DNA from 3 places in the Mangrovimonas futianensis genome. Region 2 is predicted to be linked to each of the others. Evidence: riboswitches for the same ligand, from Rfam matches in the RefSeq annotation. Region 2 holds a riboswitch; each other region holds the start of a gene.
The links. Region 2 has a riboswitch for S-adenosylmethionine ahead of LOK78_RS02005 (hypothetical protein). Riboswitches for the same ligand answer to the same signal wherever they lie in the genome.
Positions count from the first base shown of each region.

Region 1: it holds a riboswitch for S-adenosylmethionine, as region 2 does, so the genes downstream of both, LOK78_RS13050 (homocysteine S-methyltransferase family protein) here and LOK78_RS02005 (hypothetical protein) in region 2, are expected to answer to the same signal.
Region 3: it holds a riboswitch for S-adenosylmethionine, as region 2 does, so the genes downstream of both, thrA (bifunctional aspartate kinase/homoserine dehydrogenase I) here and LOK78_RS02005 (hypothetical protein) in region 2, are expected to answer to the same signal.

Region 1 is NZ_JAJJNF010000007.1:169,365-179,838, forward strand. It holds gene gldA (gliding motility-associated ABC transporter ATP-binding subunit GldA) at 19-915, shown strand; gene LOK78_RS13025 (hypothetical protein) at 919-1,761, shown strand; gene LOK78_RS13030 (head GIN domain-containing protein) at 2,209-2,955, opposite strand; gene LOK78_RS13035 (acyloxyacyl hydrolase) at 2,957-4,048, opposite strand; gene metF (methylenetetrahydrofolate reductase [NAD(P)H]) at 4,082-5,035, opposite strand; gene metH (methionine synthase) at 5,224-7,890, opposite strand; gene LOK78_RS13050 (homocysteine S-methyltransferase family protein) at 7,920-8,921, opposite strand; SAM riboswitch class I at 8,969-9,075, opposite strand; gene cysM (cysteine synthase CysM) at 9,131-10,021, opposite strand; gene epsC (serine O-acetyltransferase EpsC) at 10,011-10,474, opposite strand, start outside.
Region 2 is NZ_JAJJNF010000001.1:452,832-463,305, reverse strand. It holds gene LOK78_RS02035 (sodium/sugar symporter) at 1-866, opposite strand, end outside; tRNA gene LOK78_RS02030 (tRNA-Arg) at 1,358-1,429, shown strand; gene LOK78_RS02025 (M23 family metallopeptidase) at 1,497-2,123, opposite strand; gene LOK78_RS02020 (McrB family protein) at 2,498-4,687, shown strand; gene LOK78_RS02015 (McrC family protein) at 4,671-6,023, shown strand; gene LOK78_RS02010 (hypothetical protein) at 6,138-7,412, shown strand; gene LOK78_RS02005 (hypothetical protein) at 7,762-8,313, opposite strand; SAM-I-IV-variant riboswitch at 8,746-8,837, opposite strand; gene LOK78_RS02000 (hypothetical protein) at 8,902-9,798, opposite strand; gene LOK78_RS01995 (helix-turn-helix domain-containing protein) at 9,801-10,070, opposite strand.
Region 3 is NZ_JAJJNF010000007.1:187,031-197,504, reverse strand. It holds gene LOK78_RS13130 (LLM class flavin-dependent oxidoreductase) at 1-519, shown strand, start outside; gene leuB (3-isopropylmalate dehydrogenase) at 583-1,701, opposite strand; gene leuD (3-isopropylmalate dehydratase small subunit) at 1,837-2,421, opposite strand; gene leuC (3-isopropylmalate dehydratase large subunit) at 2,422-3,828, opposite strand; gene LOK78_RS13110 (2-isopropylmalate synthase) at 3,830-5,005, opposite strand; gene LOK78_RS13105 (hypothetical protein) at 5,152-6,702, shown strand; SAM riboswitch class I at 6,793-6,907, shown strand; gene thrA (bifunctional aspartate kinase/homoserine dehydrogenase I) at 6,994-10,389, shown strand; gene LOK78_RS13095 (trans-sulfuration enzyme family protein) at 10,396-10,474, shown strand, end outside.

The sequences.
Region 1 (10,474 bases), on a different contig from region 2:
GTAAAATCGACTTTTACTATGTCTATTGAAGTTTCAAATATCACAAAATTATATGGTGAACAAAAGGCCCTAAATGCAATTTCATTTAAGGTCTCCAAACCTGAAATCGTTGGTTTTTTAGGCCCTAATGGCGCAGGTAAATCAACTATGATGAAGATTCTCACCACCTATTTGGAACCTTCTGAAGGACATGCCAAAGTTAATGGCTTCGATTTAGGCAGTGAGAAACAAAAAGTCCAACAAAGCGTTGGTTATCTACCTGAGCATAACCCATTGTACTTGGAACAATATGTCAAGGAATATTTAGCCTTTAATGCGGGTGTTTATGGGGTTAAAAAATCGCGAGTGGAAGAAGTTATCGAACTTACGGGATTAACGCCAGAGGCTCACAAAAAAATCGGACAACTATCTAAGGGATATAGACAACGTGTGGGATTGGCAAATGCGCTATTGCACGATCCTGATGTTTTAATTTTGGATGAACCTACCACGGGATTGGACCCCAATCAATTGGTAGACATCAGACATTTGATTAAAACCATAGGTGAAACTAAAACGGTATTTCTTTCTACACATATCATGCAAGAAGTGGAGGCGATGTGCGACCGAGTTATCATCATCAATAAGGGAGAAATTGTTGCTGATAAAACCTTAAAAGAGTTAAGAGGCGGTCAGGAACAAGTGGTCATCGTAGAATTTGACTACCGAGTAGAGGATGCTTTTCTTTTAAAACTCCCCAAGGTAAAACAAGTAATCAACACCCATGATTTTGTTTATGAGATTACTTTTTCTACTTCTGAAGACATGCGTTCCCATGTATTTGATTTTGCCCATGACAACCAACTTAAAATCCTACAATTAAACCAGAAAAATGAAAGTCTGGAGAGTTTGTTCAGGGAGTTGACTAAAAAATAGACCATGAATTTTTTATTTCGTTTATTATTGTTGGCAACTTCCTTATCGAGTTTAAATCTTGCCCATTCTCAAATTGCAATTGACGCTTACTGTAAGGAAATTAAAGCCTTACAAACAGAAGAAGCTATCGATGCCTATTGGAAGCATTTAGAGATTCTAGATCAAAAAGTCCAATTGCATTCCGATAATGTTAGGCAACACGATTCGATTTCTTTGAGTCTTTTAACCCGTACAGCTTTAATGTTTGAAATTCACGGTCCCAAATCATACAAACCGAACAATACGGTTCCAATGTTAAATATCGCCCACAATTGGAACGGGGAAGCGCTATTAGCCTTTTGGCCTATTATTCTGGAATGTAAAAAAACTGGAGGGGTTATAGACGTATTTGGCGGCACCTATCCCGCCTATGAACTTGAAGCTATTTCAATGGCATTTTACAGGTTCTCTTTATTTAATCAAGAGGATAAGTATGATGCTTTAATGAAGCACATAAAAGTTAGCGAAGACAAACCTATAAGCAAAAAGCTTTTTGAAATTTATAACAAAGACCTCGAATTGTATCGGTTGAGTGAAAAGGAAGCAAATGGAAAATGGTTTATTCAGAGTTTCAAGGACACCAAAGAAGTTGAGACTTTTGAATTTGTTACAATGTCAAACGGGTTATTATATGTTAAAACAGGTGAAAGAATTCAAAAGTTAATTCTCACAGATACCAAGGAAAAATCTAAACTATTTAGAATCGAAAATGAACCTTTCGGATGGGTTTATGAATTAACAAATGATGGTTATTTAAGTTTGAAAGACGAGCAGGGAACTACTTTGATAAATTACACGAAAGTCTAATTAAATAGAAAAATGAAAACTTGGAAAGTTTGTTTAGATACCACACAAAGTAATTGCCATAAATTTTATGAATGATATTTTTCAAGCCGTTTACAAATCATTGAAATTTCTTTCAAAGGTTTCTGGGTTTACATATCATGAAGTCAATATCATTATCTATTATATATTAACACCCTTTATTTTAGTTTACTTTTTAGGCAAAGTTCTTGATAATAAGAAAATGGTTTTTATATACCTTTTGATAATCTTTTTTATTCTATTAATCATCCCGGACTTTGAAGCGTTCTCAACCAAACTTTTTAATTATTCTGTAGACTTTTTGAACTGGTTTAAAATTTTAGGGTTGAATTATGTTCAGGCATCAGTCGTTATTTGTGTCCTTTTGCCTTTTATGCTTCTGATCTTTTTAATATTAAAGAACAAAAGAAATCCAAAAACAAACTCTCATTAATTAAAAATCAAAGCTCCAGTATAAAACTGCTGTACATCCACAACTGTAGGTTGGCTTACTGAAATCAAATCTCCAGGTCCGCGGAGTTCTCCCGTTAACTGTTGTTGCGGATTCACAATCATGTCATTACTCCCTCGATGATAGACATCTACATTTTGAGCAATCAAGTTAGCCCCTTCAAACCTCCCTGCTCCTGAAAAGAAGCGAACCGACAAATTCTCAACCGAGCCAGACACATAAACAAAAGACATGTTGTTAGTAGTAACCCGTAACTGTTGCATGTTCGCAACTTGCAATCTAAAGTCTCCAGTGGTAAAAGTCCCGGGAGCATTGAAATCTTCAGAAATCAAGGTTAATTGATCATACTCCAAAACACCTTCTGAAGAAATGTCATATTGTGTGGAACTTCTAATTTCAGATACATTTGGCGCTTGCACATAGACTTTGGTCAAGGCGTAATCCCTAACAAAATTACATGTATTGTTATCTGTAATTTGCAATTGCTCTCCAATAACCTCAGCCGTAATATCATTCATGAGATTCTCACCACTTTCTATGGTAACTAAAAACTCCGGACCTTGTTTTATGATAAGTTCGACATCTCTATTTACCAAAATAGTTTCAAAAGCCGTAACAGGAACTTCCTTTTGAATGGTATTACCCGCCTTTTGAAAACAATCGTTCGCGTCTTCACTATTGCAAGCAAAGACCAATAATAGCATGATGTAAAATATTCTTTTCATATTACAACCTAACACCAATTCCAAATTCTACAGCCTCAGCTTTAGCACCATGAGACTTTAAAGTCAATGCGCCAAATACTTTCTTTCCAAAATAGCGCTTTAAACCAACCCTAAAGTAAGTTCGTCCTTCAAAATCATAAGGATAATACACATAATAACCCACTTGGGTCAAGATAGAGGTCTTATTGATAAATAGTTCGTGACCAGCAAATAAACCAACACGTTTCCAATCTTCATCCCCTGAAACACCTTCCTCTGGAAATGCCACAGATTGATAATAAATAAGCTCTTCTAAAAACTTTGCAAAAAACAAATCAGCTCCCAATTGGATAGCACTTTTATGACTCAACCGTTTATCGGCATAACCTGAAACAACAAAAAACGGAAACTGACCACTATCAATAACATCACTTTCATTAATCCCGCCTCTTAAAACCACATTGAATTTGATGGGTTCCGTAAATTTTTCTTTGGTTAAACTGTGCTGATATTCTGGATCTTCTTCCTCCAAATTATAGGTGACTCCCAAATTAAATGCAATGGTATTAACACTTGTATTGGGAGCTCTTACATTGGCATTTGAATAGTGCAACAAACTCAACCCAGCTTGAATACCAAATCGATCAAATAACCGCTCTTTTCTGTAATTAAGCATCAAGTAAGTACTGCTTAAGATATGTGTCCCAAAAGCAATATTTTTTGGATTCTCATTCTTGTCATACGGATTGGTATTATAAGCCAAACCTTGACCGACCCGCAACATTAAATGCCTTTTTATAAAATAAAAATTGTAGTGGGCATATACCGAATAACTGGTTCCCAATACATCATTCTTTAAATTCTGATAGGCGAATGATACTCCATAATCGGGATAATTATAACGTTGCTCCCAATCTTGAAAGCCAAAGGTTCTTTTGTTCCAACTAAAAATAAACCCTTCGGGATGCCCTTGAATGAGGCCTAGAATATCATTGTTGTGAAGTGCGATATTCCCCTTAAAGTAATTCAATTCAAAGTTATTGGTGTACTGTTGCTCCTGAGCATAAAAAGCCATAGAAACCAAACACAAAATCACCGTGAAAAAATATTTCATAAAGAGGATTATGCGGCAAAAATAGCAGAATATTTAAAACAATTCTGATGCAATAGCTTTAATGTTGTCACTTTTTCCCATGGAATAATAATGCAGCACGGGCACACCAGCTTCCAACAATTCTTTGGATTGATTGATGCACCATTCAATACCAACCTGCCTGACGTCTTTATTATCCCTACAGTTCTCTACAGCATCTATAAGTTCTTGAGGCAAATCAATTTTAAAAACCTGTGGAAGCACCTGCAAATGACGCTTTACGGCAATAGGTTTTATCCCCGGAATAATAGGCACATCAATTCCTGCAAGTTTGGCCGCCTCAACAAATTCAAAGTATTTTTTATTATCAAAAAACATCTGTGTAACCACATAATCAGCTCCGGCTTCCACCTTTTGTTTTAGCCGTTTTAAATCTGATTGTAACGAAGGAGCTTCAATATGTTTTTCTGGATAACCTGCCACTCCGATACAAAAATCTGCCTTATCACTCGCTTCAATAACATCATGAAGGTAATGTCCTTTATTTAGATTTTGGATTTGTTCTACCAAATCATTAGCATAGGTATGACCGCCCTTAGTGGGTTCGAAATATTTTTGGTGACTCATAGCATCACCTCGAAGTGCCATAACATTTTCAATTCCCAGATAGTGACAATCTACCAGCAAATATTCGGTTTCTTCTTTAGTGAAACCACCGCACAAAACATGCGGTACGGTATCCACATCATATTTATGTTGAAGCGAAGCACAAATCCCAACAGTTCCTGGACGCATTCTCGTTATTTTGCGGTCTAGTAACCCATCTTTTTCTATATAAACATATTGTTCCCGGGATGTAGTGACATCAATAAAAGGAGGCTTGAACTCCATTAATGGGTCAATGTTGTTATATAGTTCCTGAATGTTGCTACCCTTGGTAGGCGGAATGATTTCGAAAGAAAATAAGGTTTTGCCTTTAGCTTGTTTAATATGTTCGGTTACCTTCATAATGCGTCATAGCCAAACCCAATCTAAGTCGTTAGGTAAGCCATCAACAAGGAAACTGCAGTCATTAAAACTAACTGAACAGCAAAGCGTATTTCTAATCTGAATTTACTCATGATTTTTCCCTTTTTTGACTATACGAACTTAGCTTATAATTTGGATTTCTATTTTAATTTAATTCTATTTAATGGTTAAGTTTCTGCCAAGTTTGGATTAAGCCATTTTCTGGCCTCATCCTCATTTATCTGTCTTCTTTTGGCATAATCCTTTAACTGACCTGTTGTAATTTTCCCCAAACCAAAATACTTGGCTTCTGGATTTCCAAAATAATATCCACTTACACTGGCTGCAGGCCACATGGCTAAGCTTTCAGTAAGTTTTACACCTATGTTTTCTTCAACACGTAACAGTTTCCAAATGGTATGTTTCTCCAAATGGTCTGGACATGCTGGATAACCAGGTGCTGGACGAATCCCTTTGTAGGCTTCGGAAATCAATTCTTCGTTGGATAAGGTTTCTTCAGAAGCATAACCCCAAAATTTAGTTCTTACCTCTTGATGCAAATATTCGGCAAAGGCTTCTGCAAGTCTATCTGCCAAAGCTTTGATCATAATAGCATTATAATCATCGTGAGCTTTCTCAAATTCTTTGGCCAATTCCTCAGTGCCAAATCCTGCCGTGACACAAAAGGCACCCATATAATCTGATTTTCCTTCAGCTTTTGGAGCTACAAAATCTGCCAAAGCAAAATTAGGAACCCCTTCCCGTTTCTTAAGTTGTTGACGTAAAGTCAAGAATGTTTCCAACACATTTCCTTGCTCATCATACAACTCAATGTCATCATCATTGATGCTATTTGCAGAAAATAATCCGAAGACTGCTTTAGCTTTTAATAGCTTTTCATCAAACACTTTTTGAAGTAAAATTTTGGCATCAGAAAAAAGCTCTGCGGCTTGTTTACCAACCACACCATCGGTTAATATATCAGGATACTTTCCATGTAAATCCCAACTTCTAAAAAATGGGCTCCAATCAATGTAATCCTCCAACAAAGTGATATCAAACGACTCTAAAACTTGAACTCCAATTTGATTAGGTTTTACAAGTTCTGAGGAACTCCAATCTATTTGAAATTTATTTTCTCTTGCGGCTTCAATTGAAATGTATTCCTTTTGTTTTCCTCGCTTTAAAAATTGCTCACGGAATTTCTCATACTCTTCCCTAATTTGATCTTTATAAACACGGCTGTCCTTTTGCAAGAGATTCCCAACCACGGTTACTGCTCGGGACGCATCATTGACATGCACGACTGTATTCGAGTAATTCGGCGCTATCTTCACTGCGGAATGTGCTCTAGAGGTGGTGGCTCCTCCTATCATCAAAGGAATATTGAAATTTTGCTTTTCCATTTCCTGAGACACATAAACCATCTCGTCTAAGGACGGAGTAATCAACCCACTTAAACCGATGACATCCACATTCTCCTTTTTAGCAATTTCAATAATTTTTTCTGGGGGCACCATAACCCCTAAATCCACTATTTCATAATTGTTACATCCCAAAACCACACTAACGATGTTCTTCCCAATATCATGGACATCCCCTTTTACAGTGGCCATAAGGATTTTTCCATTTGATCTTTGGGCATCACTTTTTTCAGCCTCAATAAAAGGTTGTAGATAAGCAACCGCCTTTTTCATCACTCTTGCCGACTTAACAACCTGTGGCAAGAACATTTTCCCACTACCGAACAAATCACCAACCACATTCATCCCTGCCATCAAATGACCTTCAATGACTTCAATAGGACGTTCCACTGATTGTCGCGCTTCTTCCACATCTTCCACAATAAAGGCATCTATTCCTTTTACCAATGCATGGGTTATTCGATCTTGCAACGGGTCATTTCTCCACTCTTGGGTTTTAACCTCACCCTCCTTTTTTTGATCCTTTACTGTCTCGGCAAAATCCAATAAACGCTCTGTCGCATCATCCCGTCTATCAAACAGTACATCCTCAACATGCTCTAAAAGGTCCTTTGGAATTTCATCATAAACCTCCAACATGGTTGGGTTAACAATACCCAAATTCATCCCATGTTGAATGGCATGGTATAAAAAAGCGGCATTGATAGCTTCACGAACAACATTATTCCCTCTAAAGGAAAAAGACACATTACTAACTCCTCCAGAAACATTTGCATATGGAAGGTTTTCTCTAATCCATTTGGTGGCATTGAAAAAATCCAAAGCATTCAACCGGTGCTCATCCATTCCTGTTGCAACGGGAAAAATATTGGGATCGAAGATGATATCCTCTGGCGGAAAATTCACCTGATTCACCAATATGTCATAGGACCTTTTGCAAATATCAATTCGGCGTTGATAGGTATCTGCCTGACCTTCTTCATCAAATGCCATTACAATAACAGCAGCGCCATAGCGCTTGATCAACTTAGCATGATGGATAAAGGTTTCCTCACCTTCTTTAAGACTAATGGAATTTACTACCGATTTTCCTTGAACTACTTGTAATCCTGCCTCGATAATTTCCCATTTGGAACTATCAATCATCACTGGCACTCTTGCAATATCTGGTTCTGATGCAATTAGATTTAGGAAGGTCACCATAGCCTGTTTGCCATCCAACATACCTTCATCCATGTTTACATCAATAATCTGAGCGCCACCCTCCACTTGATCTCTAGCAACATCCAAAGCTCCGGTATAATTTTCTTCCTTGATTAATCGAAGAAATTTTCGGGATCCCGTAACATTGGTTCGCTCTCCTACATTAATAAAATTACTTTCAGGGGTCACAATGAGTGGCTCCAACCCCGAAAGTTTTAAATATTTCATTTTATTTTCAGACATAATATTCCCTTTCATTAAACAGCTGCCCCAATGCTTCTTGGTTCATATTTGGCAGCAACCTCAACAATAGCCTTTATATGTTCTGGTGTTGTTCCGCAACAACCACCAATTATGTTTATTAATCCATCTTTCAAATATGATTCTATCAAAGCTTGCATTTCCTTGGCTGACTGGTCATATTCCCCAAATGCATTTGGTAATCCGGCGTTAGGATGCGCTGAAACCATAAAATCTGTGGCATGAGACAATCTTTGAAGATACGGTTTTAATTGATCGGCTCCCAAGGCACAATTGAATCCGACACTTAATAAAGGCACATGGGAAATGGAGGTTAAAAAAGCTTCAACTGTTTGCCCAGAGAGGGTTCTTCCTGAAGCATCTGTAATAGTTCCTGATACCATCACTGGAATGTCAATCTGGCGTTCTTCTTTTACTTCTTCTATAGCAAAAAGTGCTGCTTTAGCATTTAAGGTATCAAAAATAGTTTCTACTAAAAGGATATCGACACCCCCATCAATTAAAGACTCCACCTGTTCCTTATAAGCTATACGAAGTTCTTCAAAAGTGATGGCTCTGAATTCTGGTCTATTTACATCAGGAGATAAACTAGCCGTCCTGTTTGTTGGCCCAATACTTCCAGCAACAAAACGAGGCTTGTCTGGATTTTCTGTTGTAAACTTATCGGCCACTTCCTTTGCAATCCTAGCTGATTCATAATTCAGATCATAAACCAAATCTTCCATATGATAATCGGCCATCCCCACCGTTGTACTTGAAAACGTATTGGTTTCAACAATATCAGCTCCCGCTTCAAAATACTTAGCGTGTACTTCGGCAATTGCTTTGGGTTGGGTCAAGGACAGTAAATCGTTATTTCCTTTTAAAGGAAATGGAAACTCTTTAAATCGTTCTCCACGAAAATCTTCCTCAGTAAATTTATAGCGTTGCAGCATGGTTCCCATGGCACCATCTAAAACCAAAATTCGATTTTGTAACGCTTGTTTGAGTTTTGACATTTTAATATATATTTAAATGTCATCAAGAAAGGAGTGGAATTTACTCGGGGTTATCTGTCTCTAAAAAATCAGAGTAGAATTTAGCACCTTCTTTAAGAATAAAGGGTTGCTAAGGCTTCAACGGGTCTAGTCCCTCTGCCTTTCGTGATAACATCATTACATTTTAGAACTGTGGCAAAATAACGCAATAAAAATGGGATAACCAATTTTTATTCAAACAAATCAGAAGACAAATACCTATCTCCAATATCACAAATAATAGCCACAATCACCCCTGAATCAATACGTTCTGCTACTTTTAAGGCAGAGGCAACCGCCCCTCCACTACTCATACCAGCAAATACGCCTTCTTCTTTAGCTAACTTTTTAGCTGTTTCCTTTGCATCATCCTCACTGACCTCTATGACTTGATCGACCTTTTCCCTTTTAAATATTTTGGGCAAATAAGCCTCTGGCCATTTTCTAATCCCTGGAATTTTTGCTCCGTCCTTGGGTTGTGCTCCTACAATTTGTATGAACGGATTTTGTTCCTTTAAATAGGTTGACACCCCCATGATCGTCCCAGTCGTTCCCATCGCAGAAACAAAATGGGTGACTTCCCCATGAGTGTCTTTCCAAATTTCTGGACCTGTGGTTTTGTAATGTGCTTTCCAGTTATCGTCATTAGCAAATTGATTTAACATGAAATAGCCCTTTTCTTCATGAAGTTTCTCCGCCAAGTCACGAGACCCTTCGATTCCCTCATCTGCAGGAGTTAAAATAAGTTCCGCTCCATAAGCTCTCATTGTTTTAATCCGTTCTTCGGTAGAGTTTTCTGGCATAATTAAAACCATATTCACGCTTAACAACTTAGCAATAAATGCCAATGCAATTCCCGTATTTCCACTGGTGGCCTCTATAAGCGTATCACCAGGTTTAATGTCTCCTCTTTTTAATGCTTCAGAAATCATGTTGAAAGCAGCGCGGTCCTTGACACTACCGCCTGGATTCTTCCCTTCTAATTTCAAAAACAATCGGACACCTTCCTTCTGGAGGATGTTTTGAACCTCCACCATGGGTGTATTTCCAATTAAATCGGTAATTGATTGACTATTTATCATGACTTTTTGTACTAATTTTTATTTCAGATTGATAAGTCACCAAGGAATTTGGAGGTACTGATTGTGTAATCCATACATTCGCTCCAATGGTGCTATTGGCTCCAATAACGATATCACCACCCAAGATAGTGGCATTGGCATAAATGGTTACATTGTCTTCAATGGTAGGATGCCTTTTTATTTGCGCTAAATCCTTTTTAACCGATAAACCTCCTAATGTAACACCTTGGTAAATTTTCACTTGGCTTTTAATAATGGCCGTTTCGCCAATAACGATACCCGTTCCGTGGTCAATAAAAAAGGATTCTCCAATGGTAGCTCCCGGATGGATGTCAATACCCGTTTTCCCGTGGATGTACTCACTCATCATTCTAGCAACAATGGGCAAACCCAAATGTAAGATTTCATGACTCACCCTATGAACAGCAATGGCATGAAACCCTGGATAGGCCA
Region 2 (10,474 bases):
GCTGCCAATACGATTCCTTTTTGAGATTCTCTCAATGATTTTGCAGCAAGAGTTCTTTGGATGATGTATTGGTTGAATCCCCAATAATATAAATTGGCAATCCACATTCCACCAATCAAGACCCCAATTCCAGGTAGATCTTTATAATACGGATTGCTTTTATCTAAGATCATGGCAAATCTTTCGGGCGCACGATCAAAAATAGTTTCAAATCCTGCAACAACACCTTCCCCTCCAGATACGGTATTAAGAGCTAGATATGTTGTAACTAGTCCTCCCAAAACTAAGAAGACCACTTGAATCACATCAGTCCAAGCTACAGCTGAAAGACCACCATAAAGCGAATAGGCTGCAGCAAATAAGCCAAGACCTATAACTCCATACATCATAGGGATTCCCATAATAGTCTCAAGCGCCAAAGCTCCTAAATATAGTACAGAAGCTAGGTTTACAAATACGTAAAGGGCTATCCAAAAGATAGCTAAAATGGTTTTTAAGTTGGTAGAATAGCGCTGTTCAACAAATTCAGGAATGGTATAAATTCCTTTTTCAATAAAAATGGGAAGAAAGTATTTTCCAACAATTATTAAGGTCAAGGCGGCCATCCATTCATAGGAAGCTATCGCTAATCCTACGGCAAAACCAGACCCAGACATCCCAATAAACTGTTCCGCAGAGATGTTTGCTGCGATTAGGGAAGCTCCAATAGCCCACCAAGGCAGTGATCGGCCTGCTAAAAAGTAATCTTCGGTACTCTTGGATTCTCCTTTTTTGCGTCTGGAAACCCAAAGGCCTACTCCTAAAATCAGTACGGCGTAGGCGATAAATACTGCGTAATCTAAAAATTCAAAGTGCGTAGTGTTCATCTGTTTTTAATTAATTAAAATGGTTTAGAAAAAGTTTTCCAATGCAATGAACCTAGTGGAAATGGGTAGCTGCCCCAAGTGTTGCATATGTTTTATAATTTGTAAATGTATGTTATTGTAATTAATTGATAAAATATCATGAGGCATTATTGTTGAAAAATAGAGGATTTTAGCACTTTAGTTATTAGGAATTTCAAATGTAGATTTTATTAAACCAGTTTTAATACTCAAAGGTCATAGGAAATCTCGATTTTGTTTTAAAAGCATTTCTACCAGGAGGTAAATAGTGGAAGTTTGAAATTGGTTTATTTAATATTTAGAAGTATATTTGTTATTCAATTGGTTGACGAAAATATTCCAATATAAAGAAGTTGTGTTGTTTATCCCGTCTAAGATGGGGTAAAAGGTTGGAGAGTTTGTAATGAGCTCAACGCCAATGGAAAGCTTTCCTTTTCTTCTCTTAGAGAGAATTGGGATGCTTTTTTGTTTTCGGCCTCATAGTTCAAGGGATAGAATAAAAGTTTCCTAAACTTTAGATCCAGGTTCGAGTCCTGGTGGGGCTACAAATAAAAAACATAAGACACTGTAAAACAAATATATATGTTTTAGGTTTTTAAAAATGCGGCGTTTTTAGTGTCGTTTTCTGTTTTCTTCTATAAATTTAGTTGGGTCTAAATAACCATCAGTGTTAATTGAGTATCCACTACCAATGGGCATTCCAACACGGTTTCTAATTTCCAAATGAAGATGGGCATAATATGCTCCGTCATTATTACCTATGGTTCCTATTAATTTCCCTTTGTCGCAATAATCACCAACCTTTACTAATCTTTCCTGACAATGAGCATAAACAGATTCAACCTGTTTGTCATCATCAATAAAATGAACAATTCTTATAACATTGCCCCAGCCACCACCAATGTTTTCAGAAAAAACCACATATCCATTTGCTATTGAGTAAATAGGGTCTCCCAAATCAGTGTTTCCATATTTATTACCATTCCAATCATCCCCAAGGTGATTATTTTTAGTAAATTTTTGAGCATTGTAATAACCTTTTGCATCTGGTTTTCCTACAGGAAAGTCAAATCCATTTGTATATTTAAGATTGGTTTGACTGCCTCTTAAAGAATCAATATTGTGGTAAGCGCTATCCTTTTTTTTATTATTACAACCTAATACTATAAGGTAAGACAATAAGAGGAGGAGTTTATTTGGCTTTCCTAACAGTTTTCTCGAAAAGAATAAATTCATCATTCTATTTTTAACATGCTGAATATACATAAAATGATTGTTCATTTGTAAGGGGGGGGTGATGGAAAAATGAATTAAGGGGGTGAGGGTTTTAATTGGGTACTCTTGGGTTAGAAATATTTACAGCATTTTTTTGACAAAGTCCGCATTCTAAACTACCGTGGTTTGCTTAAACTCGGTTGGTACGCTACTAGCGTTCCTAATGTATCACTGTAGGAGACGCTTAGGTGTTTTTTTACATCGTTAATAAGAACCCTTTATGAGCCCAAAAAACTCCTAATATCCCGAGGGTAATTGTGATAAAGGATTATATTTAGGCACATGCAACAAATTGTCGCTAATGCAAAAGAGCGGTAGTGCAAAATTGAAAAATCGAAATGGAAATAAAAAAGGTAACAGTACAAGACCAAGAATATTTGTGTGACATTGATTTGACTGTCGAAGACTGGAAAGGAATTCTTCAGGATGAAAACTTTGGAAAGTATATTGACACCCTGATTAAATTTCATTCAGAACCTAATCACAAATCAACATGCAAAGCACTTGGAGACAAATACAATGTTTCCCCTCAATCATTTAACGGAATAATAACAAATTTTGCAAAAGCAGTTCAGAAAAAATTAAACCGATTTGACATAATTGGTACGGATGGAAAACCTACGTATTGGATAATCCCAATGAAAGGGAAACATGTAGGAGGATACTTTGAATGGACAATACGACCTGAATTAGTGCAGGCAATGGACGAATTGAATATAAAAGTAAAACACTTGTTGCAAAAAATATATGATACAGCAATTGAAAATAGACACTGGGTATTTTTTGATTGGTTTCCATCATACAAAAAGTCAGTACAAGAATATAAAGAACAAGCTATTAATAATAATTGGACAAATTCTGTATTTCAAAAATTAGTTAAAGACACAACTAAAAATGGTATATCAGATTTACAACAAGGTAACTTTACTTGGGAAGAATTTGAGAAAATTAAAAACAACTGGTCTGAAATACAACCTGTAATAAAGGATATTGCAGAAAAAAATCAAATAAGTAAAACTCAATATAAGGAAATAGTCAGTTTTTTGGGAAAACAAACTACTGGTAATCGACCTTCTGGAACAAATAGAGTTGTTGCCGCATTTCTTCCAAACATTGTAACAACAGTAGTAAATTACAGATACTTAAGAGAGGTGATTGCCAAACTAAAGAATCGATTTCATGACTACCCAAAAATCCAAGAAGAATGGTTAACTGACAACTTTAATTTTATTGAATATTGTAATTCAAATGTTGACTTTAAAGACTCTTGGCACAGTTCTGTATTTGCATGGTATTTAAAAGAATACTTTGAAAATGAGAGATTATTAATTCAAAAAAACGAAGCTTCTATGCAAAAATATATTGACTTGCTTTTGAACAATAAGAATTTAATTCTTACAGGAGCACCAGGAACAGGTAAAACGTATCTAGCAAAAGAAATTGCAAAAGCATTAAATGCAGAAACTGAATTTGTTCAATTTCATCCATCTTATGATTATACCGATTTTGTTGAAGGATTAAGACCGACATCGCCTGATGAAAACGGGAATATAGGCTTTGGTAGAAAAGATGGAGCCTTCAAAGAGTTTTGTCGTAAAGCATTAAAAGCAAACACGACAAATGAAGTTGATAATTTTGAGGAATCATGGGATAATTTACTTGTTTTAGTAAAAAATAATCTAGCAAATAGTCAGTTAACAAAAATAGGTTCTTGGGAATATAGCCTTTCAACAAAGGATTCTCTGAAATATTCGTCTTTAAATACTCCCTCGCAATATAATTTCACTATTACTAAACAGAATGTTTATGATGCATATCAAAATAAAAAAGCAAGACCGTCTGGAGCTTTTCAAAGAGATATGGAGGAGGTTGTTGAATACATGAAAGAAAACTTTCAGTTAAAGGATTATCAACAAGGAGCAATATTAGAAGGGACAGAAAACAATATCTTCGTGTTCATAATTGATGAGATTAATCGAGCTGAAATTTCAAAAGTGTTTGGCGAACTGTTTTTCTCAATAGATGCAGGTTATAGAGGTGAAAAAGGACGAGTAAAAACTCAATATACAAACCTTCAAGATGATGGTGATGTTTTTAAAGAAGGATTTTATATTCCAGAAAATGTTTACATCATTGGTACGATGAATGACATTGACCGCAGTGTCGAATCATTCGATTTTGCAATGCGCAGACGATTTGCTTGGAAAGAAATAAAAGCAATTGATAGAGTTTCAATGTGGGATGGTGCAATTGACGATTGGAAAGACGAAGCTTCGAATAGAATGAAGTCTTTAAATTCAAAAATTGAGGCAATTCAGGGATTGGGTTCTGCTTTTCATATTGGCCCAGCTTACTTTTTAAAACTTAAAAATTATAATGGAAATTTTGACCAGCTTTGGGAAAATCATTTAGAAGGTGTATTGTTTGAATATTTAAGAGGGTTTCCTGACAGTGATTTACGTCTAAATGAATTAAAAACTGCTTACGAAGTTATCATAGAATCCCAAAGTAATGTTGAGAACGACTGATAATAATTGCGGAAAGGAAATTGAAAAAGATTTTTTGCCTGACCTTAATTTAATTGCAAATAAAAAAATTAGCGATTTAATTTTGGAGGATAATCCAAATCTGCTAGTATTTCCAAACGATTTAAACCAAACAAGCGACAAGATAAGTGAAGAGTACATTTTTTCACTGCATGGGTCTATTCTGACAACTGGAAATATTATGGGTTTTGTTGGAATAAATAACAGTGAAATTACAATTCATTCCAGATTTTCAAAAAACAATAATGACTACTTTTTGCATTATATGCTTCAAAAGGTATTTTCGATTAACCTTTTTGATTTGAAACATGGGATAAACAATGAATCAATATTTGATTTTCTGTTATATATGTTTCCATTCTATTTGAAAAAGGCGTTAAGACAAGGTTTATATAAAGAGTATCACAAACAAAATTATAATGATTCAAATGTCAGAGGAACAATTGACATTAATAGACATTTAAGACAGAATATTCCTTTTATTGGAAATATTGCTTATCGAGTTCGTGAACACAGTTTTGACAATAAAATCACACAACTTATAAGACATACGATTGAATTTATTCAACAGCATGAACATGCGCAAGGTGTTTTAAATCTTGATTCAGAAACACAAAGTTGTGTAAACCAAATTTTTCAAGTTACACCTAGTTATGAATATGGGCAGAGAATTTCTATCATTAATAAAAACCTAAAACCTTTTTCACATCCATATTTTTTTGAATATAAAGCATTAAAAAAGATTTGTATGCAAATTTTGAGATATGAGGGTTTGAAATATGGTAAGGAAAAAGATAAAGTATATGGTTTACTCTTTGATGGAGCATGGTTATGGGAAGAGTATCTTAATACATTTTTAAATAAGTGCGGATTTAACCATCCACAAAATAAAAGTTCAAAAGGAGCAATTTATCTATTCACAAACTTGATAGGTAAAAGATTCCCAGACTTTTGGAAAGAGAATTTCATACTTGATGCAAAATACAAACGGTTGGCTGGGAAAAAAGCTGAAAATATAGACCGAAATGATATGAACCAAATAATTTCATACATGTATGTTAAAATGGCTCAAATAGGCGGATTTATTTGTCCTTCCGACAATGATGAATTTAGAGCAGAGGAAACAAATATTGGACAATTGAATGGATACGGTGGAGAAGTAAATATTTGGACGCTTTCTATACCTCAGCAACCTGAAAACTTTTCAGACTTTTGTACAAGAATGAAAGAAAACGAAAAATTAATGATTGATATAATTGAACGACAGGAAGATAAGGCACTAGCGACAACAAGCGGTCATAAAACATTGCGCGGATAGTGCTAAATTTGAACAATATAACATTTAATCAACAGGTTAGCGAGCTGATAGGTTTGTGCTCCGAAATGCGCAACGTTTCATCTCGCAGGCCGTTAGCAAACATTAAAAAACACTATGACAGCAGTAATCGGTATATTAAATAAACACGGAGTCACAATGGCTGCTGATAGTGCAGTTACAGTAACAGGAGGTAATCAGAAAAAAATCTACAATACAGCTAACAAGCTATTTACATTATCAAAACATCATCCAATAGGCATTATGATATATAGTTCCTCTACTTTTATGTCGACACCTTGGGAAATTATCATCAAACTTTATAGAAAGGAACTTAAAGACAAAAGTTTTGATACAGTTGTAGAATACAAGGATGATTTTTTAAAATTCTTAAAAGGCAAAGATTTTTATACTACACCCGAACATCAATTATTAAACTTAAAACAATTTCTCTATTGGCAATTAGATATTCTAAAAGGCAGAATGATAGAAAAGTTATCTGATGATAAAACTGAGGAAGAACTATCAGTAGAATTCCAAGAAATCATTTTAGAGGATTTACAAAATAATATCGATTCATATAATGGAGCTACGAACATTCTAAATGATTTTGCTGATTATTCCTTAGAGAACTTTAAAGAGTATGCAGAGGAAGGCATTAAAGAAGTAACCGATACAATATTTGACGGAATTGAAATCAATGATGATATTTTTAATGCAATTGTAGAATTATATTATAACCATTTAAAAACAACAAACTTTATCGGAATTACAACAGGTATTGTTTTTGGTGGTTATGGAGAAAAGGAAATTTATCCTTCAATGGTCTCAATTCAAATCGCAGAAGCCCTTGATAACCGATTACGATATTACGATTTTGACAGCTGTGAAATTTCCGATAACAATAACGGAGCAATAATGCCTTATGCACAAACTGATGTTATAAATATGTTTATAAAAGGTATTGACCCAGAAATTGACTACACTTACATTACTGTATTCAAAAAACTGCTCGCGGACTACACAAATATAATCGTAGGTATATTAAATGGGGAGAATGACGAATTAGCTCAAAAAATTAATGGTTTCGACTTGTCAATTCTTACAACCGAATTTGAAAAACAATTAAATCAGTTAAAAAGAGAAAAACAAGTTTCGCCAACTCTTGACACAGTTGCGATACTCTCTAAAGAAGACTTGGCTGAAATGGCGGAAAGTTTGATTTATTTAACGTACTTAAAAAGAAGAATTTCCTCAACTGAAGAAAGTGTAGGTGGACCAATTGATGTTGCCATCATAAGTAAGGGAGACGGCTTTATTTGGAAAAAAAGAAAACATTACTTTGAAGAAAGTTTGAACAAACATTTTATGGCTAACTATTTTAACAATTAAAACAATGCTTACGAAATTAAAGAAAGAGTTAACTGCGAAAGAAACTCTAATAAAGAAAGAAAAGAAAACAGAATTGAAAATTGAAAATTCAATGGACTATGAAACTATATCCGATATTATAACAGAAAGGTTGATGGATAAAGTTAAGAAAAATGTTTGCTAACAATGGCTATTCGTAATTGCTTGTTCTCGCCCACTTCTGAAAATCCTCGCGGATTTTCCTCTGGTTCGTTCCATTTTTGTTAAGCTAGTTGCTTAATCACGTAACTATCCTTACACGAACCGTTGGCAAACATTTTGGAACGGGCTGAAAATTTAAGGTTACAGAATCAATCAATGGTTCTTGATTTTACTTAAAACTTCTGAGTAAATTGATTCTATCATCAACTGTTTCGCACTCAATCAACATTAAGAGCTTTTTTGATAAATGAGCTTGATTTAATTTATGTAAAGAAATTAGCCTATTAGAATTACCGTAAATATTAATATGTTGCCATAAGGTAGTTTTTCGTTGATTTAAATTAATTTCGACTTTAGCCAAATCATCCCATTTAATTATTATGTCGTTTTTTGGAAAATGATTTCCTTTCCATAAAATAAATGCAACTTCATCATCCTCAAATTCTCGTCGTTCTTTATGCCAGGGATAAATTAACTTTTTCATTGCATCATTTGCTGTTGCGTTAGCGGAATTTCGGTATAAAAAATTTTGCAATTCTAATGGGTCATTTTCTAACACCCATTGTATTGTTTTTTCTTTTTTAAAATATTTGTTAAATGGATTTAAAGGAGTGTAAATATCTTCAAGCACATATACTTTCTTTTTCTTAGCTTGAAATCCCCAACCACTTGGATTTTTTTCAGTAGTAGAAACTGTTAATATTGGAATGTCATCATTCATAAGATTTCATACTATTTCTAAATTTCATTCTAATGTACTTAATAAACTTATAACGGATATGATAAAAGTAAAAAACGATCTGCCAACAACGTGTCCTATGAAAAGCACTAAAGCTAACTTAAGATGTATAACCGCAATAATTGAACAAGGAGGATGATAGAAAAAAGAACTTATTAGGGGAATGTTTAATTATATATCCTTCGTTTGCAAATATTTATAACATTTTTTATAAAAACAGAATCTAAATTCTTAGTAAATGTATTAATTGAGAGTTTATATGTTGTAATTGTTGTGAATTTGCAATACATGTTACGTTGGCGTGATATTATTCGCTGGTCAACCCAAATTATAAGGTTATATGGTTAGGTTTTAATATGAAAGGGTTTATTGGAATTAGCTCTAAGTAAAGAGCATCAGGAATTCTAAAAGGATAATTGGCATTTTTTTTGACAAAGTCCGCATTCTAAACCACCGTGGTTTGCTTAAACTCGGTTGGTACGCTACTAGCGTTCCTGATGCAATACGATTTTAAATTACTTTGTTGTAATATGTCTTATAGTTGACATTATAATACAAACCAGTATATTGTTAGGATTTTATATCCATTAAAAAAAGATATTTGGTTATTATATCATCTCTTAAAACACAATGAGTTTTATTTAGATGATACTTCTTTATAAGTTTTTTTAATTCCCTAAGGGTTTCTTTCTTCTCTTGGGTTCCAATGCGGCTCCAATGGTTTGGGTTAATGCAATAATCGAACAAAATCCTTTGGTCAATCCTAATATCCTCTGGAGCCTTAAGTGAATCTACAATCGTTAACTTATTTAAGTGGGTTAAAAACGCTTCAAACAAGCTTTTAAAAGCGTAATTCCCTAACTGATTTAGATTAATAATCCCTAATCTATTTAAGTATCTTGAGGCTATTATTTTCAGTTCAACTCGTAATAGATTTCTATCTAAAATTGAATATTGTTTTCCCTTGTCATAGATTTTAATTTTATAATCGGTTCTTTCGAATTCTTTATAACTCCCATTTCCTTTATAGTTATGTTTTCGGTTGTGGTCTTTTAGGTCAAACATGAGTATATGCTCATCTAATAAAAGCTTTGGGTTTTTACTTACTGTAATATTAAACCCGAATTCCAAGTTGGTGATTTTAGTTTCCTTTTTGTCTAGTTGTAACTTTTCGCAAAGGTCATCTATTGCAAGCTTGAACTGTTTAAAACTAAAGTCATTGTAGTTTTGATTCCCTAAACCCTTCATTAAATTGTAGTACTTATGAATACTTCCTTTTACAATCGCGGCCTTTTTGGTAATCCTAATTTCCATATTTTGGAGTCGGCCAACCTTTGGGTAGTCATTTGCTTCTCCTGTTTGTCTGTCAAAAGTTGACCGTAAACTTATGAGTTCATTTTTTTCGATACTTTCCTCAAACCTCAATTTGTCTATGGTAGATATTTTGAACTTTATATTGTCTATCATGACTAATCGTTTTTTAAGTTGTTAATGATTTCAGATTTTTTGTAATATACCCTTCTGCCTAAATATCTAGGGGTTAGTACGCCTGCCTTAGTCCAGTTGTTAAGAGTAGGTAGGGACACCTTTAGAAATTTGGCGGTTTCTTCCCTTGTTAGAAGCTTTTCGGGTTCTTGAATACGGTTGTCTACTATGTTGCTTATAATCTCATTAAATTTGAGGCAAAGCTTCGCTATGAACTCTTCTGGAGAAGAGCCTTCAAATAATATTCTTTCCATTGTTATATTGGTTTAAGAGGTTTAAATTGTTATTGGAATTTTTCCTAAATGTTATTGCTGAAATTCTAAAGACGTCTGTGATTTCTAGTTGCAATATTGAAGTTTATTTTTGCAAATGGAAGAATTTTAACATATTGATTATCAGTGGTTTAAATTATCTAATTTTGAAATTATTAAAGTGCGTAACTAGCTGAAAAACAGCTCTTTAATAACTACTTTACATTAGCTTATTTATGTTTAAGGTGAATTAGCTAATCCTTTTAACATTTGAGTAAAAAACAGGATGATTTTCACCCTAAAAAAGACATCACAAAAGCTTAATTTTTGGTCATTTTCTTCTAGTTTGGGGTTTCGGGTCTTAAAAAGTAGAAAATTAACAGCTTCATTTTAACCGATAATTCATG
Region 3 (10,474 bases), on a different contig from region 2:
GTTCCTATTTATATTTTGGGATCCAGTACGGATAGTGCCAAACTAGCTGCTAGATTGGGGCTGCCCTATGCTTTTGCTAGTCATTTCGCAACGGCTCACTTTCATGAGGCACTCCAAATTTACAGACATGATTTTACACCTTCTCAATTTTTATCCCAGCCTTATGTGATTGCTGGCGTGAATGTTATTGCTGCAGATACATTGGAAAAGGCTGAGATGATGTTTACATCGCCTATAAGAATGGTGATGAACCTATTTATGGGGAAACGGGAGTATTTAACACCTCCCACCCAAATGACTTCGGAATTAAAAAGTATTTTGATGAACCCATCAGTTCAACAGATGTTGCGTTTTTCAGTGGTAGGTGATAAAAAGAAGGTGAAGGAAGAGACTGAAAAATTCTTAGCGGAAAACAAGGTAGATGAATTGATGGTAGTGACCAATACCTTTGATCCTCAAGACAGGAGGCGTTCTTATCAGTTGTTTTCAGAAATCATGAATGAAATCAATGGAATTTAATAGAAGCTAAAAAGCACCCCAGAGAGGTGCTTTTAAACTATTAATCATTCATTTAGGGAGGACTTAAATAATGGTAGACTGACCCAAATGTAAGTTTTGAAAATTGATGTTGGAATCTTGAGGGTTATTAATATAATCCTCAATGAAATCTCCAACTTTACTTGTGGTAATATTTTCAGAATCCGGATTTAAATCTGGAGTCGTGATGTTTAATTGTAAGGACTTTTCGACGGCCTTTCTGATTAATTCGGCCTCTTGATAAAGTTCAAAATGATCTAACAACATAGCTGCTGATAAAATAGAGGCTACAGGGTTGGCAATTCCTTTTCCAGTCGCCTGTGGATATGAGCCGTGAATGGGTTCAAATAAGGCATGTTTGTCACCTACAGAAGCTGATGCCAATAAACCAATACTTCCACCTATTACGCTGGCCTCATCACTAATAATATCACCAAACATATTCTCTGTTAAGATGACATCGAATTGTTTCGGATTTAAGATCATTTGCATTGCTGCGTTGTCTACAAATAAGAAATCCAATTCCACATCTGGATAGGACTCGGCAACTTGTTTTACAACTTTTCTCCATAAGCGCGATGTTTCCAATACATTCGCTTTATCAACAAGTGTTAACTTGCTCCTGCGAGCTTGAGCCGCTTTGAATGCCAGATGGGAAATTCGCTCTATTTCTTCTTTGGAATATTCACATAAGTCAGAAGCCCAAGTGCCTTCCTCATTTTGCTTTTTCTCCCCAAAGTAAATACCTCCTGTCAGTTCCCTATAGATGCTGATGTCGGTTCCTTGAATGTTCTCTTTTTTCAAGGGAGACTTATCCAAAAGCATATCATAGGCTTTTACCGGACGAATATTGGCGTATAAACCCAATTCTTTTCTTAGTTTCAATAACCCTTGTTCTGGGCGAACTTTAGCATTGGGATCATTATCATATTTAGGGTCTCCAATAGATCCAAATAAAACGGCATCACTTGTTTTGCATAAATCAAGGGTGCTGTCCGGTAGTGGATTTCCAGTTTCATCTATGGCAATAGCTCCAACTGGAGCCGATGAGAAAAGGAAGGTGTGATCAAATTCTACAGCTATAGCTTTCAATACTTTGATGGCTTGATCGGTCACTTCGGGACCAATGCCATCTCCTGATAAAACAGCAATATTCAGTTTCATGAGTGTTTTTTGTTCGTTGTTGTTTTGGACGTTTCCCTTCGGGTCGCGTTTTTCGTTATATCTTTTGTTTCATGTTCTCGCTTTGCTCGACATCAACAAAAGGATGCCACTGCAACCGCTAACGCAAAAAGCCACCTAAAGGGCGGCCTCAAATTGTTCTATTTCTTTCTTTTTGCTCAGTAAATAATCAATGTCATCATAACCATTGATCATACAGGTCTTTTTGTATGGGTCAATATCAAAAGATTCCTTCAAATCTGTATGCGCCACAAATATGGTCTGGTTTTCTAAATTTACAGTGATCTGAGTGTCAGGTTTTGCTTGGATTAAATCTAAAACCTGCTTTAAAAATGGTGGTGATACCTGTACGGGTAGCAAACCATTGTTTAAGGCATTTCCTTTAAAAATGTCTGCAAAAAAACTGGAAACAATCACTTTAAAGCCGTATCCAACCAAGGCCCAAGCAGCATGTTCCCTGCTAGATCCACAACCAAAATTGTCCCCTGCAACTAAAATACTTCCAGAAAACTTAGGGTCGTTGAGTACAAAATCTTTGTTAGGGTTTCCTTCTTTATCAAAACGCCAATCCCGAAAGGCATTATCGCCAAATCCTTGTTTGTCCGTGGCTTTTAGAAAGCGGGCAGGGATGATTTGATCGGTATCAATATTTTCGATATCTAATGGGATGGCTGTACTATGTAATGTGGTGAATTTTTCCATTTAAATCAATTCTTCTTCATAACTGTGTTCCAATAATTTGGTAACATCTACAATTTTACCTGCTACAGCGGTCGCCGCCGCTACTAAGGGACTTGCTAAAATGGTTCTTGCGCCTTGTCCCTGTCTTCCTTCAAAATTTCTATTCGAAGTTGATACACAGTATTCTCCCTGCGGTATTTTATCATCATTCATGGCAAGACAGGCAGAACATCCAGGTTGTCGCAATTCAAATCCAGCGGCTTCAAAAATGTCTTTCAGTCCTTCAGCTTCAATTTGGGATTCTACTTGCTTACTTCCTGGTACCAACCAGGCTGTTACATTATCAGCTTTTTGTTTTCCTTTTATAAACTGGGCTGCAACTCTAAAATCTTCAATTCTGGAATTGGTACAACTGCCTATAAATACATAATTGATAGGTTTGTTCAGCATATATTCACCTTTTTTGAAATCCATGTATTGCAAGGATTTTTCAAAAGAGGCATCGTTTAATTCTGGTATACGGGCATTGATTTTAATTCCCATTCCAGGATTGGTTCCATAGGTAACCATAGGTTCTATATCAGCTGCATCAAAGGTGTATTCTTTGTCAAAAACGGCATCCTCATCTGACGGTAGGGTTTTCCAATAGGCTACTTTTTTATCAAATTCATCACCTTTTGGAGCAAATTCCCTTCCTTTTACATAATCAAAAGTGGTTTGGTCTGGTGCAATCATACCGCCTCGAGCACCCATTTCAATACTCATGTTACAGACGGTCATTCTTCCTTCCATGCTCATGTCTTCAAAAACATCGCCTGCATATTCACAGAAGTATCCAGTTCCTGCATTGGTTCCTATTTTGGAAATAATATACAGAATGACATCCTTAGGAAGAACGCCATTTTTTAGTTTCCCATTAACGCTCACTCTCAAACTTTTCGGTTTAGTCAAAAGCAAACATTGGCTTGCAAAAACTTGAGCTACCTGGCTTGTTCCAATTCCAAAGGCAATACTTCCAAAGGCACCATGTGTGGAAGTGTGACTATCTCCACAAACCATGGTCATTCCAGGTTGGGTAATCCCAAGTTCAGGTGCCATCACATGAACAATTCCATTATATGGATGGCCAAGACCGTATAAAGTGATACCGTTTTTCTCACAATTTTCAGCCAGTTGTTTTAACTGGTTTCTTGACAGTTCATCCCTAACTGGTAAATGTTGATTTACTGTTGGGGTATTATGGTCTGCAGTAGCAACAATTTGATCTGGTCTAAAAATGGGAATGTTTCGTTCCTCAAGTTCCTTAAAGGCTTGCGGACTAGTAACTTCGTGAATTAAATGTTTGTCTATATATAATACCTGAGGTCCGTTATCAATGGAGTCGACAACGTGAGCATCCCATACTTTATCGAATAAGGTCTTTCCCATACTAGGCTGAAATTATTTGTCTATAAATGGCACTGCTCTCAATTATTTGATGGATGTCATCATCACAAACTTCTTTTTTCTTATCGGCATAATTTAAGAATGAAGCATAAATTTCATCCAATTGAAGCTTGGTAAGTTCATAACCTATGTTCTTGGCACGGTAAGCCAAAGCAGCTCTTCCGCTTCTAGCTGTCAGGACTATGGCTGATTCTGTTACACCTACATCCCTAGGGTCAATAATCTCATAAGTTTCACGATTTTTAATGACGCCATCTTGATGGATTCCCGAGCTATGAGCAAAGGCATTGCTACCTACAATAGCTTTATTGGGTTGCGTGTAAACACCCATTTGTTCCTGAACCAGTTGGCTGATTCCGTATAATTCTTTAGTGCGTATTCCAGTGTCTAAATTAAGATAAGGATGTTGTTTCAATATCATGACTACTTCTTCCAAAGCTGTGTTTCCAGCTCTTTCACCCACACCATTAATGGTACATTCAATTTGACGTGCCCCATTAATAACTCCTTCAATGGAATTGGCTGTGGCCAATCCAAGATCGTTATGGCAATGACAAGATAAAATGGCTTTTTCTATGCCCTTGACATTCTCTCTTAAATATTTGATTTTGGCTCCGTATTCACTTGGTAAGCAATATCCTGTAGTATCTGGGATATTTAAAACGGTGGCTCCTGCTTCAATAGCTTTTTCACATACCCGTGCTAAAAACTCATTATCTGTTCTACCGGCATCTTCAGCATAAAATTCGACGTCTTCTACAAAGGATTTGGCATAGGCCACTGCTTTGAATGCGCGTTCAATAACAGCTTCTCGAGTGGAGTTAAACTTGAATTTAATATGCGAATCAGAAGTGCCAATACCTGTATGGATTCTTGGTTTGGCAGCAGATTTCAAAGCTTCAGCTGCTACCTTAATATCGTTTTCAACTGCTCGTGTGAGTCCACAAACGGTGGCATTTTTTACAATTTTTCCAATGGCTTGTACCGCATCAAAATCTCCCGGACTTGAAACAGGAAACCCTGCCTCAATCACATCTACACCCAAAAAGTCCAAACGTTCAGCAATAATAAGTTTTTGTTCTTTGTTTAATTTGCATCCCGGAACTTGTTCTCCATCTCTTAATGTGGTGTCAAAAATTTGTACTTTCTCTTTAGACATTTAAAAAATAAATTTTTGTATTGTTATACGAATTTATAATTTGGATTAAGAAATGGTTATGAAAGGGCAGGAGTCGTTACGATGTTCAAATGAAAAAAAATATAATAAACAGCTTAAAATCAATAATTTAAAATCTTAATTATTTGATGGTTAAAGATCAAAAAGATAATTTGTTTTCACTGGTTAAGTCGATGACAAAATCAGAAAAAAGACAGTTCAAATTGTATGTTGGTCGGCTTGGAGTAAATGAAGATTCCAAATTTTTGAATTTGTTCAATATTTTGGATAAGCTATCCGTGTATGATGAAGATGCTATTTTGAAAAATGGCGATATCAAGAAGCAGCAATTGGCCAATGTGAAATCGCACCTCTATAAGCAGATTTTGATCAGTCTTAGGTTGAATCCTTCTCATCAAAATGTACGTTCTCAATTGCGAGAACAACTGGATTTTGCCTCGATTCTTTATCATAAAGGACTATATAAGCAAGCTTTAAAGATTTTGGATAAATCAAAAGAAATAGCGATTCAAAATGAGGAAAAGAATTTGGCATTTGAGGTGGTAGAGCTGGAAAAGGTTATAGAGGCTCAATATATTACAAGGAGTATAAGCGGGCGGGCGGATGAGCTAACTATTCAGGCTAAAAAGTTAAGTCAAGCGAATGTGATTACGAGTAAGTTATCCAATTTGTCACTTCAGCTCTATGGTTTGTTCCTCAAATTTGGATATGCCAAAAATGAAAAGGACGCCCAAGAAATTCATGACTATTTTAATGCGCGTTTGCCTAAATATGATTTGGAAGACTTAGGGTTTAGGGAAAAATTATGGCTTTACAGGTCGTATTTTTGGTACAGTTTCCTGTTACAGGATTTCTTAAACTGCTTTAAATATGCCTTAAAATGGGTGAAGTTATATGACCAAAATCCGAGTATGGTCAATTTGAATCCAGTGTTTTTTGCTAAGGGGCAAAACTATTTGTTGGAGTCCCTATTTTATATCAACAACAAAGAAAAATTCAAATATCATCTGGATAAATTTGAAGCGTTAGTTACCAATAAAAGTTTTACCATCGATGAAAATGTAGATGCTTTAACTTTTTTATATCTCAATATACATCGCGTAAACTATTATTTTTTTGATGGGAGTTTTAAAGATGGCTTACATCTAATCCCCAAAATTGAAGCCGAATTGGTCAAATACACGGACCGGATTGATGAACATCACCGAATGATTTTCAACTACAAATTTGCTAGTATGCATTTTGGTGCTGAAAATTACAAGGAATGTATTCGGTACTTGAATAAAATTATTACCACCAAATCCATAGCGATGAGAGAAGATTTGCAATGTTTTGCTAGGGTTTTGAATGTGGTTGCACATTATGAGGGCGGGTATGATTACCACATCGAGGCTTTATTGCGGGATACTTATAAATTTCTCATCAAGATTGATGATATGTATGAAGTGCAAAAAGAGATGATCAAGTTTATTAGAGGTTTGCAGGATATTTATCCCCAAGATATTAAAAAGGCCTTTATTGAGCTACACAAAAGACTGAAGGTGTATGAAAATCATCCTTATGAACGTCGTGCCTTTTTGTATTTGGATATTATTTCCTGGTTGGAAAGTAATATTCAAAATCGACCGGTTTCTGAAATTATTAGAGAGAAATACTACGAGCATTTTGGAACATCCTAAGTTAAATAATTTAGAAAAAGCCGAATTTATTTGGATATTAAATTTTTCTGATTGAATATTTGCAGCATCAAAGTTCAATAACTTAATGTTTCGTTATCAAGAAAGGTGGAGGGAATAGACCCTGTGAAACCTTAGCAACCCTTTGACCTCAAAGAAGGTGCTAAATTCTACTCAAATGCTTGGGCATTTGTATGGCAGATAACTAGGTGGATTACTTCCCTATTTATACTTTTCTTTTTAACATATTAATAATTTGTGCAATCGCATTTGCATGTTTTTTTGTGAAAAGAAATGAAAGATTTACAGTATATTAATCTAGAACAAGTTGTTTTGGAAAGTGGTAAAAAGACAGATATTAAATTGTCTTTCCAAACGTTTGGACCACCACTTAATCAGGCACCCATTGTTCTGGTAAACCATGCACTCACCGGTAACAGTAATGTGGCAGGAGATTCAGGTTGGTGGCGTGATTTAATTGGTGACGGTAAGGTTATAGACACCAAAGTTTACACCATTTTGGCCTTTAACATTCCTGGGAATGGCTATGACGGATTTGTCATAGAAAACTATAAGGATTTTGTAGCTCGAGATATTGCCAAAATATTTTTATTGGGACTCGAAGAGTTACAAGTAAAGAATCTTTATGCCTTGATAGGAGGGTCCCTAGGGGGTGGAATTGCATGGGAAATGGCCTTTTTGTCTCCTAAATTGGCGCAACATTTAATACCTGTCGCTACCGATTGGAAATCGACAGATTGGCTCATTGCCAATTGTCAAATTCAAGAACAGTTTTTGGTTAATTCAAACAATCCTGTTCATGATGCCCGTATGCATGCGATGTTGTGTTACCGAACGCCACAGTCTTTCAAAGAACGATTTCAAAGAAGTATTAATGATGAATTAGAAATATTCAACGTAGAAAGTTGGTTGCTGCACCATGGTGAAAAACTTCAGGAGCGCTTTCAGTTATCGGCTTACAAGTTGATGAACCAATTGCTGAAAACTATCGATGTCACTAAGGGGCGAGGTGATAATGTTCAAGTTCTTGAAACCATTAAATCAACCATTTCCATCGTAGGTGTAGATTCTGATTTGTTTTTTACGGCTGAGGAAAATAGAGAAACTCAAAGACAATTGGCGCAAACGCATCCCAATGTAACTTATAGTGAAATACACTCGTCTCATGGTCATGATGCCTTTTTGATAGAATTCAATCAATTGGAAAAAATCATTGAACCTATTTTCAATTCCGAATCCAAAAATAAGCGATTGAAGGTGTTGAAGTTTGGCGGTAAATCCTTGTCAAATGGCGAAGGTTTAAATCGTGTTCTTTCTATTATTGAAAGTAAAGTGTCTGATGGTGACAGAATAGCGGTGGTGGCTTCAGCCAGAGGAAAAGCGACTGATCAATTGGAAGCCTTGTTAGAAAAGGCAGCTAAAAAAGGGGACTTTGAAGCAGATTTTGAAAGTTTTAAACTCTATCAGTTAGAGCCTTTACCAGGTATTGATTTATCTCAGCAATTCCAAGAGCTGCACAATATTTTGGAAGGAGTCAAATTGCTGGGTGATTATAGTGATAGAATTAAAGCACATGTTTTGGCCTTTGGTGAATTATTATCTGTAAATCTTTTAGCCGAAACACTAAGGTCTAATGGTTTCAATGCACTAGCGGTCGACTCCAGAAAATTGCTTTTAACAGATTCAGATTATTTAAACGCCCAACCCAAGGAGAAAGCTTCCAAAGAGCATGTAGTCTCATTTTTTAAATCATTACCTGTAAATACGCTGCCTATAGTGACTGGGTTTATTGGTTCAGATGCTGAAGGAGAAACGACACTATTAGGTAGAAATGGAAGTAATTATTCAGCTTCTTTGTTAGCGAATTATTTGGATGCCGAAGAATTACAAAACTTTACCCATGTCAATGGAATCTATACGGCTAATCCTGATTTGGTGGAAGATGCCCAAAAAATAAGAGAGCTTTCCTTTAATGAGGCTAATGAATTAGCCAATTTTGGAGCGAGTGTACTACATGCCAAAACGATTATCCCTTTGGTAGAAAAGAATATCAGCCTTCGTATTTTGAATACGTTTAATCCAGAAGATGAAGGAACCTTAATTTCTGCTAAACCGAATAGTAAAAATGTCACATCCCTATCAGTTTTAGAAGATGTAGCACTGGTAAATTTGGAAGGAAGAGGCCTTTTGGGTAAAGTAGGAGTGGATGCCAGAATTTTTAAAGCGCTCAGTAACTATGGAATTAGTGTGAGTATTGTTTCCCAAGGGTCTTCAGAAAGAGGCATAGGGTTGGTTATCCAATCAAGTAAAGCGGCTCAGGCCGTAATAGCTTTGGAACAGGAGTTTGAAAGAGATTTTTATTCCCAAGATGTGAATAGAATAGGAGTCGTAGATGATGTGGCTGTTATTTCAATCATTGGGATTGAACTTAGTTCGTTCCATAAACCGTTTAATGCCTTGATTAAAAACCAAATTACACCTTTGCTTTTTAACAATACGGTGACGGGTAAAAATGTGAGCTTGGTCGTTCAGAAAAAAGAGCTTCACAAGGCCTTAAATGTGATCCATGGTGAGATATTTGGAGTTTCCAAAAAAGTGAACATTGCCATATTTGGGCATGGTTTGGTAGGGGGAACCTTAATAGACCAAATATTAAAAACCAAAACAGACATTGAAAATAGAAAGGGAATCAATCTGAATATTTTTGCCATCGGAAACTCCAAGAAAGTAGGCTTAAGCAAATATGGACTCACAGAAAATTGGAAAGAATCCGTACACCAAGGACTTGAAAATTATTCGGTTGAAGATGTAGTTGCTTATGCAAAAACCAATCATCTGGAAAATTTGATTGCTGTAGATAATACGGCTAACCCACAATTTCATGAAAATTATATCCCCTTGGTAGAGGCAGGGTTTGATTTGGTATCCTCAAACAAAATAGCCAATACCATTTCTCATGACTTTTATGCCGAATTGCGAAATCAATTAAAGCAACATAATAAACAGTATCTTTATGAGACTACTGTAGGAGCTGGTTTACCATTGATTGATACCATTAAATTGCTACATGAATCAGGAGAAAACATAACTAGGATAAGAGGGGTCTTCTCGGGAACATTGAGTTATTTGTTTAATCGCTTTTCAATTGAAGATGTTTCTTTTAGTGCCATTGTCAAAGATGCGGTACAAAACGGATTTACAGAACCAGATCCTCGTGAGGATTTTTCAGGAAATGACGTGGCTAGAAAATTGTTGATTTTGGCCAGAGAACTGGACCTGGAAAATGAATTTGAAGATGTATCGGTTCAAAATTTGGTGCCTGAAGCCTACAGAAGCATATCAGTCAGTGAGTTTTTAGATCGTCTAGAGGAATTGGATGATGTATTTCAAAAGATCAAGGACAATCAAAAAACCAATTATGTATTAAGATATGTAGGTGATTTGTCTGGTGACTTGCAGTTGGATAAAGGAAATTTGGAAGTGAAGTTGGTATCTGTTCCAGCAGATAGTGCATTGGGTCAGGTTAAGGGCGCAGATGCCATAATAGAAATATTTACAGAATCTTATGGGGAACAACCCATTGTAATCCAGGGAGCTGGCGCTGGAGCCAAGGTGACCGCTAGAGGAGTCTTTGGAGATATCTTAAGATTGTCAAAACATATAAATTAAAAGAAAATGAGCAGTAAAAATCATTTTGAGACAGATGCGATAAGAACGCAAATGGAGCGTTCTCAATATTTAGAGCATTCAACTC